Linked DNA regions of Kordia sp. SMS9. Each later gene encodes a partner of the first gene's protein in a complex. Links are inferred from orthologs where the notes say so. Each region holds a gene or a part of one and is shown on either strand. Other genes may lie near its edges.

Region 1 (8,111 bases):
ACGTATAGCAGGATTGATCGTCCATTTTCCAAATTCGAAACTTGCATTTACAAAAGCACTCATATTTGTTTCATCAATATTCCCAAATTGAATTCTTTCAAGCGTTTCACGACGATTTAGGGTTCTAGAAAGTTCATTGTCATTGCTTTGATCTTTTCGTAAAGAGATTCCTGCATTCCATTCGCCTTCTAATGAATTTGTTGAAAATGTACGCGAATATTCACTTTTGAAACCGAATAAAGTTCTGTCTTCTTGTTGTTTGATTTGATCGCCATTGATTGGATCTTCCAGAAAAAAAGTAAAGTTTGAATAGAGTTTGAAATCGTATTTACTGTAAAAAATGCTGTTTTCAATAGACGCATTTGGCGAAAGCCTTTTGTCATAGTTGACTAAAAAATTAGTTCTGCTTGTGGTACCACCTTCTGTGTCATCAATCGCTCCAAAGCGACCAATGAATCCACTGTTTACAGCTCGTTGTGGAATTTGACCAGAAGCATCCCACGTACTTTCAAAGTGTGAAAGTGTGATGCCAATTCGATCATTTTCGGTGATGTTTCCTGTGTATTTTCCAAAAATATTAAAGCGATCAAAGTTTTGCGGACTCTCAAAAGGACCATCCGTTGCTAAATATTCACTCGCGATATATGCGGAATGCTTGCTTGTGTTTAGGATGTTGAACATTCCTAATATTCGGTACGTATCAAATTGTCCAGCTTCGAGCTTTATCATGCTTTCGTTCAGACGTTTTTTGGTTTTGAAATCTACATATCCAGCCGTGTTAAAGTTTCCTTGATTGGCGTAATACGGACCTTTTCCAAAATCGATTTTGTCTAATGTTTCAGGAATGAGAAAGTGCAAATCTGCATAGCCTTGTCCGTGTGCGTGCGATACCATATTTACTGGAATTCCGTCTGCCGTAATGCTGATATCCGTTCCGTGATCAATATCGAATCCGCGCAAAAATATCTGTTCTGCTTTTCCACCACCAGCGTGTTGTCCGATAAACAATCCTGGCACTTGTTGTAATACTTCTTGTGAAGAATTTACAGGATTGATTTGGATGTTAATGTCGCTCATTAAGTTGAGCGCATCCAATTCGGGTGTAATGATGATTTCGTTTAGTGAGATGGCTTTCTTTTCTAAGAATATATTCAATGTTTTGTTCACATTTTCGACCACGATATATTTTGTTTGATATCCAATATGCGAGATTCGTAACGAATCACCTTTAGTGACTTTTTCTAACAAAAACTTTCCGTATTCGTCACTGTGCGTGTGTTTTTTTGAGCTTTGATTATAAATTTGGGCTTCTGCAATAGGAATATTGTACGGATCAGTGAGTTTTCCCGAAAGGGTTTGGGCAAAAGTATTAAAACTGATAAAGAGGCAAAAAATGATTTTGTAAAGTTGATTGCTTGTCATTGTATTTGTAAAATTGATTGGTTTTCAATGTTACATACGTAAGAAAGCTTGTTGCAGTTTTTTAGTTAAAAATTATTTTTGATGAATGATGTTTAGAGTTTTTTTTAGAAGTAGTGAAGAATTTTGGGTGACTTCTGCTTGATTTACTATAAGTAATTTAGATGAGATGTTTTCCTGTGCAAAACTAACAATTGTATTGATAATAAAAGAAGTGATGATTGTTCGTTTCCTTCAATTAAAGATATTTTTTTGTATTAAAAGTATGCAAAAGCTGTGTTTTGTTATGTTTTAAAAAGGTATTCATTTTCTGTTACGCATGAACAAAAGCAAGTATTTCACTCAATAATTTTATATCGAACTCCTTAAAATAATAAATCAAAAAACTATATCATTTTAGCAATAAATATGACATTTCTCATGTATTGAAGCTACATTTTTGGTTACATTGTATGCATGAATACCATTGCAGAACGTATCTACGATTATTTAAAGGCATTTCCACCATTTAGTTTCTTGAATCGAGATCAACTCTTTACGATATCACAAGCGGTAGATGTAATTTATTTGGAAAAAGACAACTACCTTTTTGAAATAGGCACACTCGTAGAAAATCATTTTTATGTAGTGAGAGAAGGTGCTATTGGTTTGTTTAGAGCTACGAACCATTTGGCAGATCAATGCGATGAAGGTGATATTTTTGGCTTGCGAGCATTACTTCGCAAAGGTAATTACCAACTCAGTGCAAAAGCTATTGAAGAAAGCATTGTGTATAGTATTTCTTCGGAACTTTTAGAAACCTATATTACGTCGAACAAAGCGGCAAGCCAGTTTTTGATGACAAGTTTTGTTGCTAATAACAGCGTAAAAAAAATAGAAGATGACGAATTTATAGAAACACTGAATCGTGCTACAGAATATACTTATTTGCAAACAATCGATTATTCTAAAAACCCAGTAACCTGTACTCCAAATACAAGTGTTAGAGTAGCTGCAAAAATAATGACTGAAAAACGTGTAGGCTCCATTGTAATAATAGAAAATGAAAATCCTATTGGAATTATTACAGATAAAGATCTGAGAACCAAGATTGCTACTGGCGAACACAGTATTGATACTACGGTGTTTACAATCATGTCTTCGCCTGTGATTACGTATCCAGAAACGATTACGGTGGCAGAAGCACAAATTGCCATGTTAAAAAATAAAATTACACATTTGTGCATTACAAAAGATGGAACCAATACATCAAACCTTACGGGAATTTTGTCTGAACATGATATCATTGTACTCAGAGAAAACAACGCTTCTTCACTCGTTAAAGAAATAAAACGAAGTGATGCTGTAGAGCAACTCAAAGACATTAGAAAACGTACTGAAACGCTGTTAGCGAAATACTTAGCGCAGGACATTCCCATTGACTTTGTCTCCAAATTAGTTGCTGCGATTAATGATGCTATTACGCAACGGATTATTGAATTTGCGTTGGCAAAAATGGACACAAAACCACCTGTAAAATTTGCGTGGTTAGCAATAGGAAGTCAGGGAAGAGAAGAGCAATTGTTGATGACGGATCAAGATAATGCGTTGGTGTTTGAAGATGTTGCAACGGATCTTTATGAAGCTACGAAATCCTACTTTCTGAAACTTTCGGAGATGATCAATAAAAGTTTAGAAATGGTAGGTTTTGAATTGTGTCCTGCACAGATGATGAGTAATAATCCAAAATGGTGCAATTCGGTTTCGGAATGGTCACAGCAATTTAGCCGTTGGATTTCCATGCCCGATCAAGATAACTTAATGCTTTGTACAATATTTTTTGATTACGCTCAAGTGTACGGAGATGCAACATTGGTGCAGCAACTTTCTGAACATATTTTTAAAAGTATTGAAGCTTATGACATCTTTTTAACGTATTTGGGGAGAAATGCATTGCAAAATCCGCCGCCATTAAGTTTTTTTAGACAGTTTTTGGTAGAAGATGATGGCGCACATAAAGATGAGTTTGATATCAAAGCACGCGCCATGATGCCATTGGTAGATGCTGCACGACTGTTGATCTTATCTCACAATATCAAATCCATCAACAATACTTTAGAACGTTATGAAAAATTAGCGGAACTAGAACCTCAAAATAAAGACACCTATCTTTTTTGCATGGAAGCCTATAAAAATCTTTTACGTTTTAGAACGCACCACGGATTAGCAAATGGTAATTCTGGTCGCTTTATAGATTTAGCAGCACTTACCAAAAGGGAACGATTGCGATTGAAACGCAGTTTTAAAGCAATTAAAGAAATACAAGAGTTGATCAAAGTACGTTTCAAACTCTCTCAATTATTATAATATGAATTGGTTTAGACGCAAATCGTATCCTGAGTTTTGGAATACTTACAGTTCCTATTTTAAAACATCACAAGAACAACAACTTGAACACATTCGATTTGTGGTGTTTGATACCGAAACCACAGGTTTGGACACGAAAAAAGACAGAATACTTTCCATAGGTTGTATTGCTGTGGAAGGTTTAAAAATAAAAGTAGCGGATCAATTAGAAACCTATGTAATACAAGACATATTCAATAGTGAAACGGTAAAAATACACGGTTTACTCAAAGAAGGGAAGCTGACCAAAATTGACGAATTGGAAGCTGTACAACAGTTTCTAGCGTATGTCAAAGATGCAGTATTGGTAGCGCACCATGCGGCATTTGATGTTGCAATGATCAATAATGCGTTGCGAAGACTTGAATTGCCAAAACTGAAAAACAAAACGTTGGACACGGGACATTTATTTCAAAAAACGAAATTAGACACTAGCAAAGCACATTTCAGTCTCGACGAGCTTTCCAAACGTTTCAACATTCCCTTGCACGACAGACACACTGCTTCAGGTGATGCGTATATTACGGCATTGCTGTTTTTAAAAATCCTTTCAAAACTAACCGCGAGAGATCAATTAACATTGAAAGATCTATTAAGACCTGTGAGAGTTATATAAATTACTTCCCAATACAAAAATTCGCAAAAATATTCCCTAACAAATCGTCACTCGTAATTTCTCCGGTGATTTCTCCGAAATGATACAACGCTTGTCGAATATCAATCGCCATGAGATCGCTTGATAAGCCAGATTCCAATCCGTAATGGACTTTGTCAATTTCTTCCAAAGCTTTGAGCAAAGCATCGTAATGACGTGTATTGGTAATGATGGTTTCATTATTTCGCAACGCACCAGTATTGACAAATGAAACGAGTTTTTCTTTTAAAGAATCCACACCGATATTTTCTTTGGCAGATAAAATATGAATGTTTTCAATTTCTGATTGTAATTGCTCAATTTGTGGCTTTTTGAGCATGTCAGTTTTATTCGCAACAATAACAAGCGGCTTTTGCGGATATTTATTTTTGATTTTTCCAATTTCAGTTTGCAACACTGCCAAACTGTCGACTGTCAACTGTGAACTGTCAATCAAATAAATAACAACTTGTGCTTGTTCAATTTTTTCAAAAGTTTTCTGAATTCCGATGCTTTCCACAACGTCTTTCGTTTCGCGAATTCCCGCAGTATCAATAAATCGGAAGGAAATTCCGTCAATGATCAATTCGTCTTCAATCGTATCACGCGTTGTTCCTGCGATGTCGGAAACAATGGCGCGTTCTTCGTTCAATAGGGCATTTAGTAAAGTAGATTTTCCCACATTCGGTTCGCCCACAATCGCGACGGGAATTCCGTTTTTGATTACGTTTCCAACCGCAAACGAATCAATTAAACGTTTTAGGACGAATTGAATGCGTTGAATCAAAGTTTTAAACTGTGTACGATCGGCAAATTCTACATCTTCTTCGGCAAAATCGAGTTCCAATTCTATCAACGAAGCAAAGTTTAAGAGTTCTTCACGCAAGTTTTTGATTTCATTGCTAAATCCGCCACGCATTTGCTGCATTGCCAATTGGTGTGATGCTTCGGAATCGCTCGCAATCAAATCTGCTACAGCTTCCGCTTGTGATAAATCGAGTTTTCCATTTAAAAATGATCGCAAGGTAAATTCTCCTGCATTCGCGTTTCTACAGCCATTTCGCAATAATAATTGAATGATTTGTTGTTGAATGTACACCGAACCGTGACAGGAAATTTCAATAGTATTTTCGCCGGTGTACGAGTTTGGCCCTTTAAACAAAGACACTAAAACCTCATCCAAATAGCGATTGTCATCTATAATATGACCTAAATGAATCGTATGTGATTTCTGCTTGCTCAACTTTTTGTTACGAACCGATTTAAAAAGTGGTTCACAAATTGTAATGGCATCTTTTCCAGAAACTCGAATCACAGAAATTGCGCCTGCTCCAGAAGGAGTTGCCAAAGCGACAATTGTATCATTTGGAATCATAGTGTAAAATTTGTGCAAAAGTAGGGAATATGTTTGGTTTTTGAATGTTGCGATGCTTCGCTTTTTGATTCCTTTTTTTATTTTATTTTCAAGAAAAATCAAAAATAGTTGAGTTTTTGATTACATTAGGCTTCAATTTATTTTCAAACCAAACCAACTTTTGAATACAAGCTTAAAAAACAGGAAAAAATGGTATGAACGAATTCCGCATGCTGTCGTCATTATATTCATCATTATCATTTTTGTAACATTACTGAGTTATCTAATTCCTGCCGGAGAGTTTAAACGTATGGTAGTTGACGGTCGTGAACGTGTCATTCCGAATTCATTCACCATTATTCCTAATACACCCATTGGTTTTTTAGACATGTTTAAAGCCATTCCTTTAGGTTTTAAAGCTGCGGCAGAAGTGATCTTTGTGGTACTTTCTGGAGGAATTATGTTTGGCATTATAGAACGTACGAAAGCTATTGAAAATGCTGTCGGAACCTTTGTAAAACTCCTTGGACAAGAAAAAAAATACCTTGCCGTTGTTATTATGACCTTTATTTATGGCGCATTGGGCGTTTTTGTTGGATATGAACATAACATTGCCATGGTTCCGATTGCGGCGGTGGTTGCATTGGCGCTTGGTGGCGATTTGATTCTTGCGGCTGGAATTTCCGTTGGTGCCATTACGATCGGATTTGGACTGTCACCCATCAATCCGTATACGGTTGGTGTTGGACATAAGATTGCGGAGCTTCCATTATTTTCAGGTGCTTTGTTGCGAAGTATCTTATGTTTTAGCGCACTTAGTTTCTTGGCTTTTTACAATGTTAGATATTTAAAAAGGATCACGAAAAACCCCGCAAAAAGTCTTGGAAAAGGATTGAATATTGATGGAATTTCACTTTCCAAACCTATTGAAGCGTATTCGATATCCATACAAAATTGGCTCATCATAGCGGTATTTCTCTTAGGTTTAGCGTCCATTTTATATGGTGTTTTTAATTGGAATTGGTATCTCAACGAAATCTCGGCTATATTTTTAATGGTTGCCGTAGCTTCCGGAATTATTGGAAAGATGGATGCCAATACCTTTAGTGAAACGCTATTAAAATCAGTAGCGTATGTAGCTCCAGGCGCTTTTATGGTTGGTTTTGCTACAACGATCAAAGTATTATTGGAAATGGGACATATCAGCGATACCATTTCATTTCATCTATCAGAAGTATTGAAAGAATTGTCTTTACATTTTTCTGCGGTCGGAATGGCAATATCGCAAAGTATCATTAACTTTTTTATTCCTTCAGGAAGTGGACAAGCATTGGCAACCTTACCCGTAATGATTCCTGCTGGAGAAGTTATTGGATTAACACGGCAAACTACGATTCTAGCATTTCAAATTGGCGATGGCGTTTCTAATTTAATCAATCCTACACTCGGAGGACTCATCGCGATGTTGAGCATGTGTCGTGTACCCATTGATCGTTGGTTTCGATTTATACTTCCTGTTGCCTTCACAATATTTATTTTTTCAGCAATCACACTTGTAATCGCAGTATTAATTGGCTATCATTAACTATGAACGCAACTACACTATTAAGTCATTTGGTAAGTTTTCCCGTATTTGGCGGTGAAAGTAATTTGAGTATCATTCATTGGATTCAAGAATATATTGAATCTCTAGGAATCAAAACCACGCTGGTTCCAAACGAAGAAAACACAAAAGCTTCTTTGCATTGTAGAATTGGTCCCGCAGTTGATGGTGGCGTCATTCTTTCTGGTCATACCGATGTAGTTCCTGTAAAAGGACAAATTTGGGATACAGATCCGTTTGTGCTAACTGAAAAAGAAGGAAAGCTATATGCTCGTGGAAGCTGTGATATGAAAGGTTTTGTTGCCTGTTGTTTAGCAGTTTTACCCGACATGATACAAGCAGATTTACAAAAACCAATCTATTTTGCGTTTAGTTACGATGAAGAAATAGGTTGTTTGGCTGCGCCCGATTTAATCAAACATATCCAAAAAACATATCTAGAAATACCCAAATATGCCATTATCGGCGAACCTTCCATGCTAGAACCTGTCATTGGAAAAAAAGGTGTGTGTTATGTAAAAACGGAAGTCAATGGTTCTGCGGGACATAGTAGCGGAATTCACAAAGAAATAAGTGCCATTCATGAAAGTACACGCTTGATTGTATGGTTGGAAAATAAAATGAAACTGATAGCGAAAACTTCCGTAGATGATCGTTTTGATCCGCCACATTCTACCATTCATGTGGGACAAATTCAAGGTGGAGTTGCCACGAAT
Region 2 (8,190 bases), 2.5 Mb from region 1 along the record:
CTGTGCGAACAAAATTTGGGCAGATAAAATGGTGATAATTGTATATAAATTTTTCATAATTGGCATGTTTATGAATGCTTAGTAGTAAGTTTTTTAAAAATCTTACAGAATGTTTAACAAGTTCTACATACTATTAATTGGCTAAATATGTTATTTTTATCAGTTATATGATGAATGCTTACGAACACATACAAAAGAAACTAAGTCAGTTTGTGACGAAATATTACACAAACGAACTTATCAAAGGAACGATTTTATTTTTTAGCATCGGACTTTTATATTTTATCATTACCTTATTGGTGGAACATTTTCTATGGCTTTCCACAGGCGCACGAACGGCGTTATTTTGGATTTTTATCGTGGTAGAGGTATCGCTTTTCGCGAAGTTTATTGTGCTACCATTGACAAAGTTGTTTAAGCTACAGAAAGGTATTAGTTTCAAAGATGCATCTACGATTATCGGGAATCATTTCCCAGAAGTGAACGACAAACTATTGAACGTCTTGCAATTGTCTGAAACGTCACAGGAATCTGAATTGCTATTGGCAAGCATCGAACAAAAATCAGAAGAACTACAACCGATTCCATTTCAAGTAGCGATTAATTTTAAGAAGAATATCAAATACGCAAAGTATGCTATTTTGCCTTTGGCAATTGTACTTTTTGTGTGGATTTCTGGGAACAGTTCGTTATTTAGCAAAAGCTACGAACGTGTTGTCAATTACCAAACGGCATACGAACCGCCAGCGCCTTTTCAGTTTTTAGTGGTGAATGATAGTTTACAAGCTATTGAAAATCAATCGTACAAATTGCAAGTACAAACCTTGGGTGATATCATTCCAGAAGAAGTACAAATACAATTGGGAGACGAAACCTATTTTCTGCAAAACAAAGGTATCGGAACATTCGAATATACGTTTTCGCAACCAAAAGAAGCAACAACCTTCACGCTAACGGCAAACGAAGTTACTTCCAAACCATATACATTAAACGTGGTAAAAGTTCCTTCATTAGTTAACTTTCAAATGGTGTTGGATTATCCTGCGTATACCAAACGAAAAGATGAAGTATTAAAAAGCACAGGAAATGCAACGATTCCTGAGGGGACAAAAGTAACTTGGGAAGCAAAGGCAAAACAAACCGAAAAATTGGAGTTAATTTCCAAAGACAGTACGTATGTATTTGGAAGAGCAGGAGATACCTTTGAATTGGAACGAAAAATATATCAAAATATTGATTATCAGATAAGTACAAGCAATTCAGCGCTTCAAAACTATGAAAATTTAGGTTTTGGTTTGAATGTCATTAAAGATGCGTATCCGAAACTCGATTTGCAATCAAAACGCGATTCTATTGACGGAAGAACAATGTACTTTTTAGGGCAAGTTTCAGATGATTACGGATTGAAGCGTTTGCGATTGGTGTACTATCCAGCAGAAAATGCTAAGGACAAAACGTCGGATAACATTCCAATCAGTTCGTCAAATATTGACCAATTTCAATACACATTTCCAGGAAATTTAGAATTGACAAAAGGCGTCAATTATGAATTCTATTTTGAGTTGACAGATAACGACGGAATTCGTGGAGGAAAGAATGTAAAAAGTGAAATCTTCAACTATCGAAAACTCACCGATACGGAGTTGCAAACAAAACAGTTGCAACAGCAAAACGAAACGATCAAAGATTTAGACAAATCTCTAGAAAAGCTTCAAAAGCAACAAGACGAGCTCAAAAAGATCACTCAAAATCAAAAAGAAAAAAGTGAGCTGAATTTCAACGATCGTAAAAAGCTGGAAAAATTCTTGCAGCGACAAGATCAAAGCGATCAAATGATGAAGAAATTCTCAGAACAATTAGAGCAAAACTTAGAAGATTTTCAAAAGGAAGAAACGCAAGATGACGAAGACAAAGAGTTGTTGAAAGAACGTTTGGAACGTCAGCAAAAAGAATTGGAGAAGAATGAAAAGTTGATGGAAGAGCTGAAAAAATTAGCCGATAAAATCAGCGAAGAAGAATTGCAAGAAAAACTCGAAGAACTCGGAAAACAACAACAAAATAATAAAAAGAATCTGGAGCAAATTCTGGAATTGACAAAGCGTTATTATGTAACCAAAAAAGCAGAAAAGATTCAAAAAGAACTCCAAGAATTAGCGAAAGAGCAAGAAGAATTGTCTAAAAAATCAGGTGACGAAAATACCAAAGAAAAGCAAGATGATCTGAATAAGAAATTTGACGATTTGCAAAAGCAGATGGACGAATTGGACAAAGAAAACAACAAGCTCAAAAAACCGCTAGACTTAGAACGAAGCAAAGACGATGAAGAAGACATCAAAGAAGAACAGGAAGGCGCTTCTGAAGATTTAGAAAAAAGTGAAGAGTCGGAAAGTGAACAACAAAAAGGAGACAAGCAAAAAAGTGCGAAATCAAAGCAGAAAAAAGCGGCTCAAAAAATGCAGCGCATGAGCAAAAGTATGCAAACGTCTATGCAAATGAGCGGGCAACAAAGTATCCAAGAAGATGCCGAAATGCTGCGTCAAATTCTAGATAATTTACTTTTATTCTCTTTCGATGAAGAAACGTTAATGAAAGGTTTTGAATTAATTGACAATTCAAATGCGGGATATGCTTCTAAATTGAAACGTCAAAAAGAACTGCGAAAAATGTTTGAACATGTGGACGATAGTTTATTTGCATTGTCGTTACGTCAGCCAACCATTTCTGAAAAAATTAATGGTGAAATCACAGAGATTTACTATAATATTGACAAATCTTTAGAACAATTAGCGGAGAATAATGTCTACAGAGGTGTTGCTTCTCAACAATACGCGTTGACGTCTACAAACAAGTTAGCTGACTTCCTTAGTGGCGCTTTAGACAACATGAATCAAAGCATGGGAAAAGGTCAAGGTCAAGGAAATCAAGGCATGGGACAGAGTGGACAAAACCAAGGTCAAGGAAAAGGATTTCAATTGCCTGATATCATTCAATCGCAAGAAGACATCAACAAACAGATGAAAGATGGCATGAAGCAAGAAGGTCAAGGAAAAGATGGCAAAGATGGCAAAGAAGGTGGCAAGGAAAAAGGTGACAAAGGCAAAGGAAACAAAGATGGAGAAGATGGTGAAAACGGTCAAAATGGTGGTGGATCGGGTAGTGGAAGTGAAGACCAATCAGGAAAACTATACGACATTTTTAAGCAACAACAACAGTTGCGCAATCAATTAGAACAGCAATTAAAAGATAAATACGGAGACAAAATTGAAGATCCACAAGCGCGCGAATTGCTCAAACAAATGGAGCAAGTAGAAACGGAATTGTTAGAAAGAGGCTTCAATGATGAAACCATGAAAAAGATGATTGAATTGAAATATCAGCTTCAAAAACTAGACAAAGCTGCCTTTGAACAAGAGAAAGAAACCAAGCGAGAATCTACTTCAAATCGCAAAGATTTCAACAATACTACCAATGAAAAAATGCCCGATGTGCGACAGTATTTCAATCAAATTGAGATATTAAACAGACAAGTATTACCTTTGCGGAATAATTACAAAAAGAAAGTACAAGAGTATTTCAAAAAGAAGGATGATTAGTTTTCATTACGAAACGGATTTTGAGCTTTCAACTGAAGCGAAAATAGAACAATGGATTAGCAATGTAATCGCGTCTGAAGACAAACGAGAAGGTGACATCAATTACATATTTTGTGATGATGCGTATCTGCATAAATTGAATGTAGAATTTCTAAATCACGATACGTTAACGGACATTATTAGCTTTGACAATTCTGTTGGAAGTGAGTTGCACGGTGACATATTTATATCTGTAGAACGTGTTGCTGACAATGCCAAAGATTTCAAGGTTTTGTTTGAAGAAGAATTGCGTCGCGTGATGGTTCATGGAGTATTGCACTATTGTGGATACAAAGACAAAACAGACGCCGATCAAGAAAAAATGACCGAAAAAGAAAACGAAAAACTTCAAATGTTCCACGTGGAACACTCATAAATAACTTGTACATAATTGCTAAAGTAAAACAGAATTTCAATCGTTAGGATATGTTTAATACGGAATATGATGTGATTGTTGTAGGCGCAGGACACGCAGGCTCAGAAGCTGCTGCTGCTGCTGCAAACATGGGAAGCAAAACCTTGTTGGTGACGATGAACTTGCAAAACATAGCGCAGATGTCTTGTAATCCCGCTATGGGCGGAATTGCCAAAGGACAAATTGTGCGCGAAATTGATGCGCTTGGAGGTTATAGCGGAATTGTTACGGACAATTCGGCTATTCAATTTAAAATGCTGAACAAGTCCAAAGGACCAGCAATGTGGTCGCCAAGAGCACAAAGCGATCGCATGCGTTTTGCCGAAGAATGGCGTTTGATGTTAGAGCAAACCAATAACCTAGATTTCTATCAAGAAATGGTGCGTGGTTTGATCATTGAAGGAGGAAAAATAAAAGGCGTAAAAACCTCTTTAGGACTAGAAATAAGATCCAAAACAGTTGTCTTAACCAATGGAACATTTCTCAACGGATTGATTCATATTGGTGATAAAAATTTTGGTGGCGGAAGAGCAGGAGAGAGAGCCGCAACTGGAATTACAGAAGAATTGGTAGCACTTGGTTTTGAATCAGGACGAATGAAAACTGGAACACCGCCACGAGTAGATGGAAGATCGTTAGATTATTCAAAAATGATCATTCAGCCAGGTGATGAAGTTCCAGATAAATTCTCGTATTTAAAAGCAACCAAACCATTAGAAACGCAACGTGACTGTCACATGACGTACACATCTCCAGAAGTACATGATTTACTGCGAGAAGGTTTTGATAGATCGCCCATGTTTAATGGAAGAATTAAGTCGATTGGACCACGTTATTGTCCTTCGATTGAAGATAAAATTAATCGTTTTGCTGATAAAGATCGTCATCAATTATTTGTAGAACCTGAAGGCTGGAATACAGTTGAAGTATATGTAAACGGTTTCTCAACGTCGCTTCCAGAAGATGTACAATACAACGCATTAAAATCAGTCGTAGGTTTTGAAAACGTAAAGTTTTTTAGACCTGGATATGCCATTGAATACGATTACTTTCCACCAACACAATTGAAGCATACACTAGAAACCAAACTTGTAGAAGGTTTGTTTTTTGCGGGACAAATTAATGGAACAACAGGTTATGAAGAAGCGGCTTCGCAAGGAATCATGGCAGGAATAAATGCAGCACTTCAAGTGCAGGAAAAGGAAGAATTTATTCTAAAAAGAAACGAAGCATACATCGGAGTTTTAATTGATGATTTGATCACAAAAGGAACGGAAGAGCCGTATAGAATGTTTACGTCTCGCGCTGAATATAGAACGTTGTTGCGTCAAGATAATGCAGATTTTCGTTTAACACCTGTCGGACACAAATTAGGTTTGGCAAGTGAAGAACGTTTGCGAGCGATGGAAACCAAGAAAACAAATTCGGATGCATTTATTCAATTCTTTAAAGACACCAGTGTAAAACCTGAGGAAATCAATCCTGTATTGGAAGCTAAGAATTCATCGAAAGTGAAACAACAGGATAAGATGTTTAAAATATTTGCGCGTCCAAATATTAGTATGGACGACATGCGAAATGTGGCTGCCGTGGAAGAGTTTATTCAAGAACATGCGCTTGGAAAAGATGTATTAGAACAGACGGAAGTTCAAGTCAAATATGCGGGTTATATCAACAAGGAAAAAAGCAACGCAGACAAGTTGAACAACTTAGAACGTGTAAAAATTCCATCAGATTTTGTGTATGATGGCTTGACGAATTTGTCGATGGAGGCACGACAAAAGCTATCTAAAATTCGTCCTGTAAACTTATCGCAGGCTTCACGAATTAGTGGAGTTTCTCCAAGTGATATCAGTGTGATGTTGGTGTATTTGAACAGATAAAAACTTAGATTGTTCCACGTGGAACATTTTCTTATGGAAGTAAAATCACTAGAACATACGCCAATACAAACCATTTTAGAAACGTTGAATTATGCATTTTCGGATTACTTAATTCCCATCAATTTTACCGAAGCGTATGTCAATGAACGTTGGACAGCTTCTGGCGTAGATTACCGTTTGTCGTTTGGTGTATTTGATCAAGGAAAGTTAGTCGGTTTCATTATTCATGCGATTAATAAGTATGATGGAATTAAAGTTGCGTACAATGCTTCTACAGGAATCATTCCGACACATCGAAGAAAAGGTTTGTTGACACAGTTGTATGCAAAGGCGATTTCTGCACTACAGGAAAACGGAATTCAAAAAAGCACGCTGGAATGTATTACTAAAAATGAACGTGCTATTTTGGCGTATCAAAAAGTAGGTTTCAAAATTGATCGACAGTATCATTTATATACCTTCGATTGGAAGAAAACTGAAATTAAATCTGAGTTTGAAATTAAAACGAACGATAACTTTTCTTTTGACGATTTCAAAGAATTACAAAACTATATTCCTTCTATTGAAAATCAAGATCATTTTTTAGAAAAGTATAAAAGTAGTTTGCATGCGATTTCTGTTTTTGACGAAAGTAAAATTGTTGCGTATTTACTCTTTCATAAAACGTCCAAAAGAATTCATCGTTTAGGAGCAAAGGGTAACAATTGGAAAACATACGGAAGTATTTTGTTTACAGGATTACCAACAGGAAATTATAATATCATAAATGTAGCTACAGAAAATAAAAACATACACAGTTTTTTTAAAACAATGAAGTTTGATAATTATATTGATCAATATGATATGAGTTATGATTTCGACTTCGTTCAATCATAAGATTCTGAAAACTGATAAAACAGGTATATTAAAAAATTAATAATGTTCCACGTGGAACAATTTAATAAAAATTTAGAAGCAACTAAAAATGGAGAACATTACAGTAAAAGATCATTCTGTTTCTGGTGAAGATTTTCAATTGGTTTTTGATGAAGTTTTAGAAATGTACAAAACCGAACCACAACCAAGCTTGGAAACCTTGTCTTCCTATTACGAAAGCGAAGATTATATTTCACATACGGATGCCAAGCGTAATTTGTTCGAAAAAATATATCATTGGGTTCGTTCATACATGCTTTCTAAAAAAATGATCATTGTAGAAAAGTACACCAAAAGTAATACTAAAAAAGTATTAGACATTGGTTGTGGCACAGGCGACTTTTTAGCAATGTCTCAAAAATACAAATGGGAAATTGCAGGCGTTGAACCTGACGCACAAGCTAGAAAAATTGCCGCACAAAAAACCGAAACAGAAATTCACACGAACGATTGGCTTTCACAAATTCCCGATCATAGTTTTGATGCAATTACAATGTGGCATGTGTTGGAACATGTTCCAAACTTGGACGAACAAATTGCAACACTAAAAAGAATCATTAAACCTAACGGAAGTCTTTTTATAGCAGTTCCAAATTTTAAAAGTCACGATGCACATCATTACAAAGAATTTTGGGCAGCGTTTGATGTGCCACGACACTTGTGGCATTTCTCACAAAAATCTATCAAATTACTTTTTGCAAAAGAAAACATGAAAGTAGTAAAAATCTTACCAATGAAATTTGATGCGTATTATGTGAGTTTACTTTCTGAAAAACACAAAACAGGTAACATGAATCCGATCAAAGGATTTTACAGAGGATTTGTGTCAAACTTCAAAGCCATATCATCTTCCGAGTATTCTTCGCTCATTTACGTCATAAAAAACAAGTAACAACACATTTTAAGCTGTTTTAAGACTATTATTTAGCAAAACACATACAAACTGCTGTCGATTTTTTAAAACGATCTTAAAAACGGGTATAAAAAGGTGAATTTTAATAAATGATACTTATAATATGATTTAAAACCATAAATTATTCTTATGTCATCGTTTTTCGTTAAAAATCATGCAACCATCACAATTTGTTATGTAAACTTTATTTCTATTTTTGCGGAACGAAAATGACATAAAACAAAAAAACTTGGTTTGCTCATTTTTCAAAAAACCTTGAAACTAATAAAAAACGATACAAATGAAAAAAGGAATTGTTTTAGTACTTGCCGTGTTGGCATTCTATGCTTGTGAAAAACCTGCAAAAATTGGATTTGTAGACAATTCAACGCTCATCAATGATTACGAAGAGAAAAAAGAGTTGGAAGCGCTGATGAAAGTAAAGATTGAAAA

What was found.
Region 2: the proteins of mnmE (region 1) and mnmG are in contact, whole or in part, in a solved structure (PDB 9HIP), measured with the Escherichia coli proteins. The link is inferred for Kordia sp. SMS9 from one-to-one orthologs.

Annotation. Positions count from the first base shown.
Region 1 is NZ_CP031153.1:3,790,164-3,798,274, forward strand. What follows is about bases 3,618-6,438. They hold mnmE (tRNA uridine-5-carboxymethylaminomethyl(34) synthesis GTPase MnmE), read right to left. Parts: upstream 5,814-6,438; coding sequence 4,422-5,813; downstream 3,618-4,421. Other genes in these bases: KORDIASMS9_RS16040 (DUF294 nucleotidyltransferase-like domain-containing protein), read left to right, coding at 3,618-3,765; KORDIASMS9_RS16045 (PolC-type DNA polymerase III), read left to right, coding at 3,767-4,420; KORDIASMS9_RS16055 (YfcC family protein), read left to right, coding at 5,974-6,438. In the rest of the region: KORDIASMS9_RS16035 (TonB-dependent receptor domain-containing protein), read right to left, coding at 1-1,422; more of KORDIASMS9_RS16040, read left to right, coding at 1,876-3,617; more of KORDIASMS9_RS16055, read left to right, coding at 6,439-7,377; argE (acetylornithine deacetylase), read left to right, coding at 7,380-8,111. UniProt on the Escherichia coli protein: Exhibits a very high intrinsic GTPase hydrolysis rate. Involved in the addition of a carboxymethylaminomethyl (cmnm) group at the wobble position (U34) of certain tRNAs, forming tRNA-cmnm(5)s(2)U34.
Region 2 is NZ_CP031153.1:1,259,343-1,267,532, forward strand. Bases 3,595-6,494 are described here. They hold mnmG (tRNA uridine-5-carboxymethylaminomethyl(34) synthesis enzyme MnmG), read left to right. Parts: upstream 3,595-4,058; coding sequence 4,059-5,930; downstream 5,931-6,494. Other genes in these bases: ybeY (rRNA maturation RNase YbeY), read left to right, coding at 3,595-4,008; KORDIASMS9_RS05505 (GNAT family N-acetyltransferase), read left to right, coding at 5,949-6,494. Outside these bases: KORDIASMS9_RS05485 (transporter), read right to left, coding at 1-57; KORDIASMS9_RS05490 (DUF4175 family protein), read left to right, coding at 138-3,593; more of ybeY, read left to right, coding at 3,586-3,594; more of KORDIASMS9_RS05505, read left to right, coding at 6,495-6,806; KORDIASMS9_RS05510 (bifunctional 2-polyprenyl-6-hydroxyphenol methylase/3-demethylubiquinol 3-O-methyltransferase UbiG), read left to right, coding at 6,895-7,737; KORDIASMS9_RS05515 (OmpH family outer membrane protein), read left to right, coding at 8,039-8,190. UniProt on the Escherichia coli protein: NAD-binding protein involved in the addition of a carboxymethylaminomethyl (cmnm) group at the wobble position (U34) of certain tRNAs, forming tRNA-cmnm(5)s(2)U34.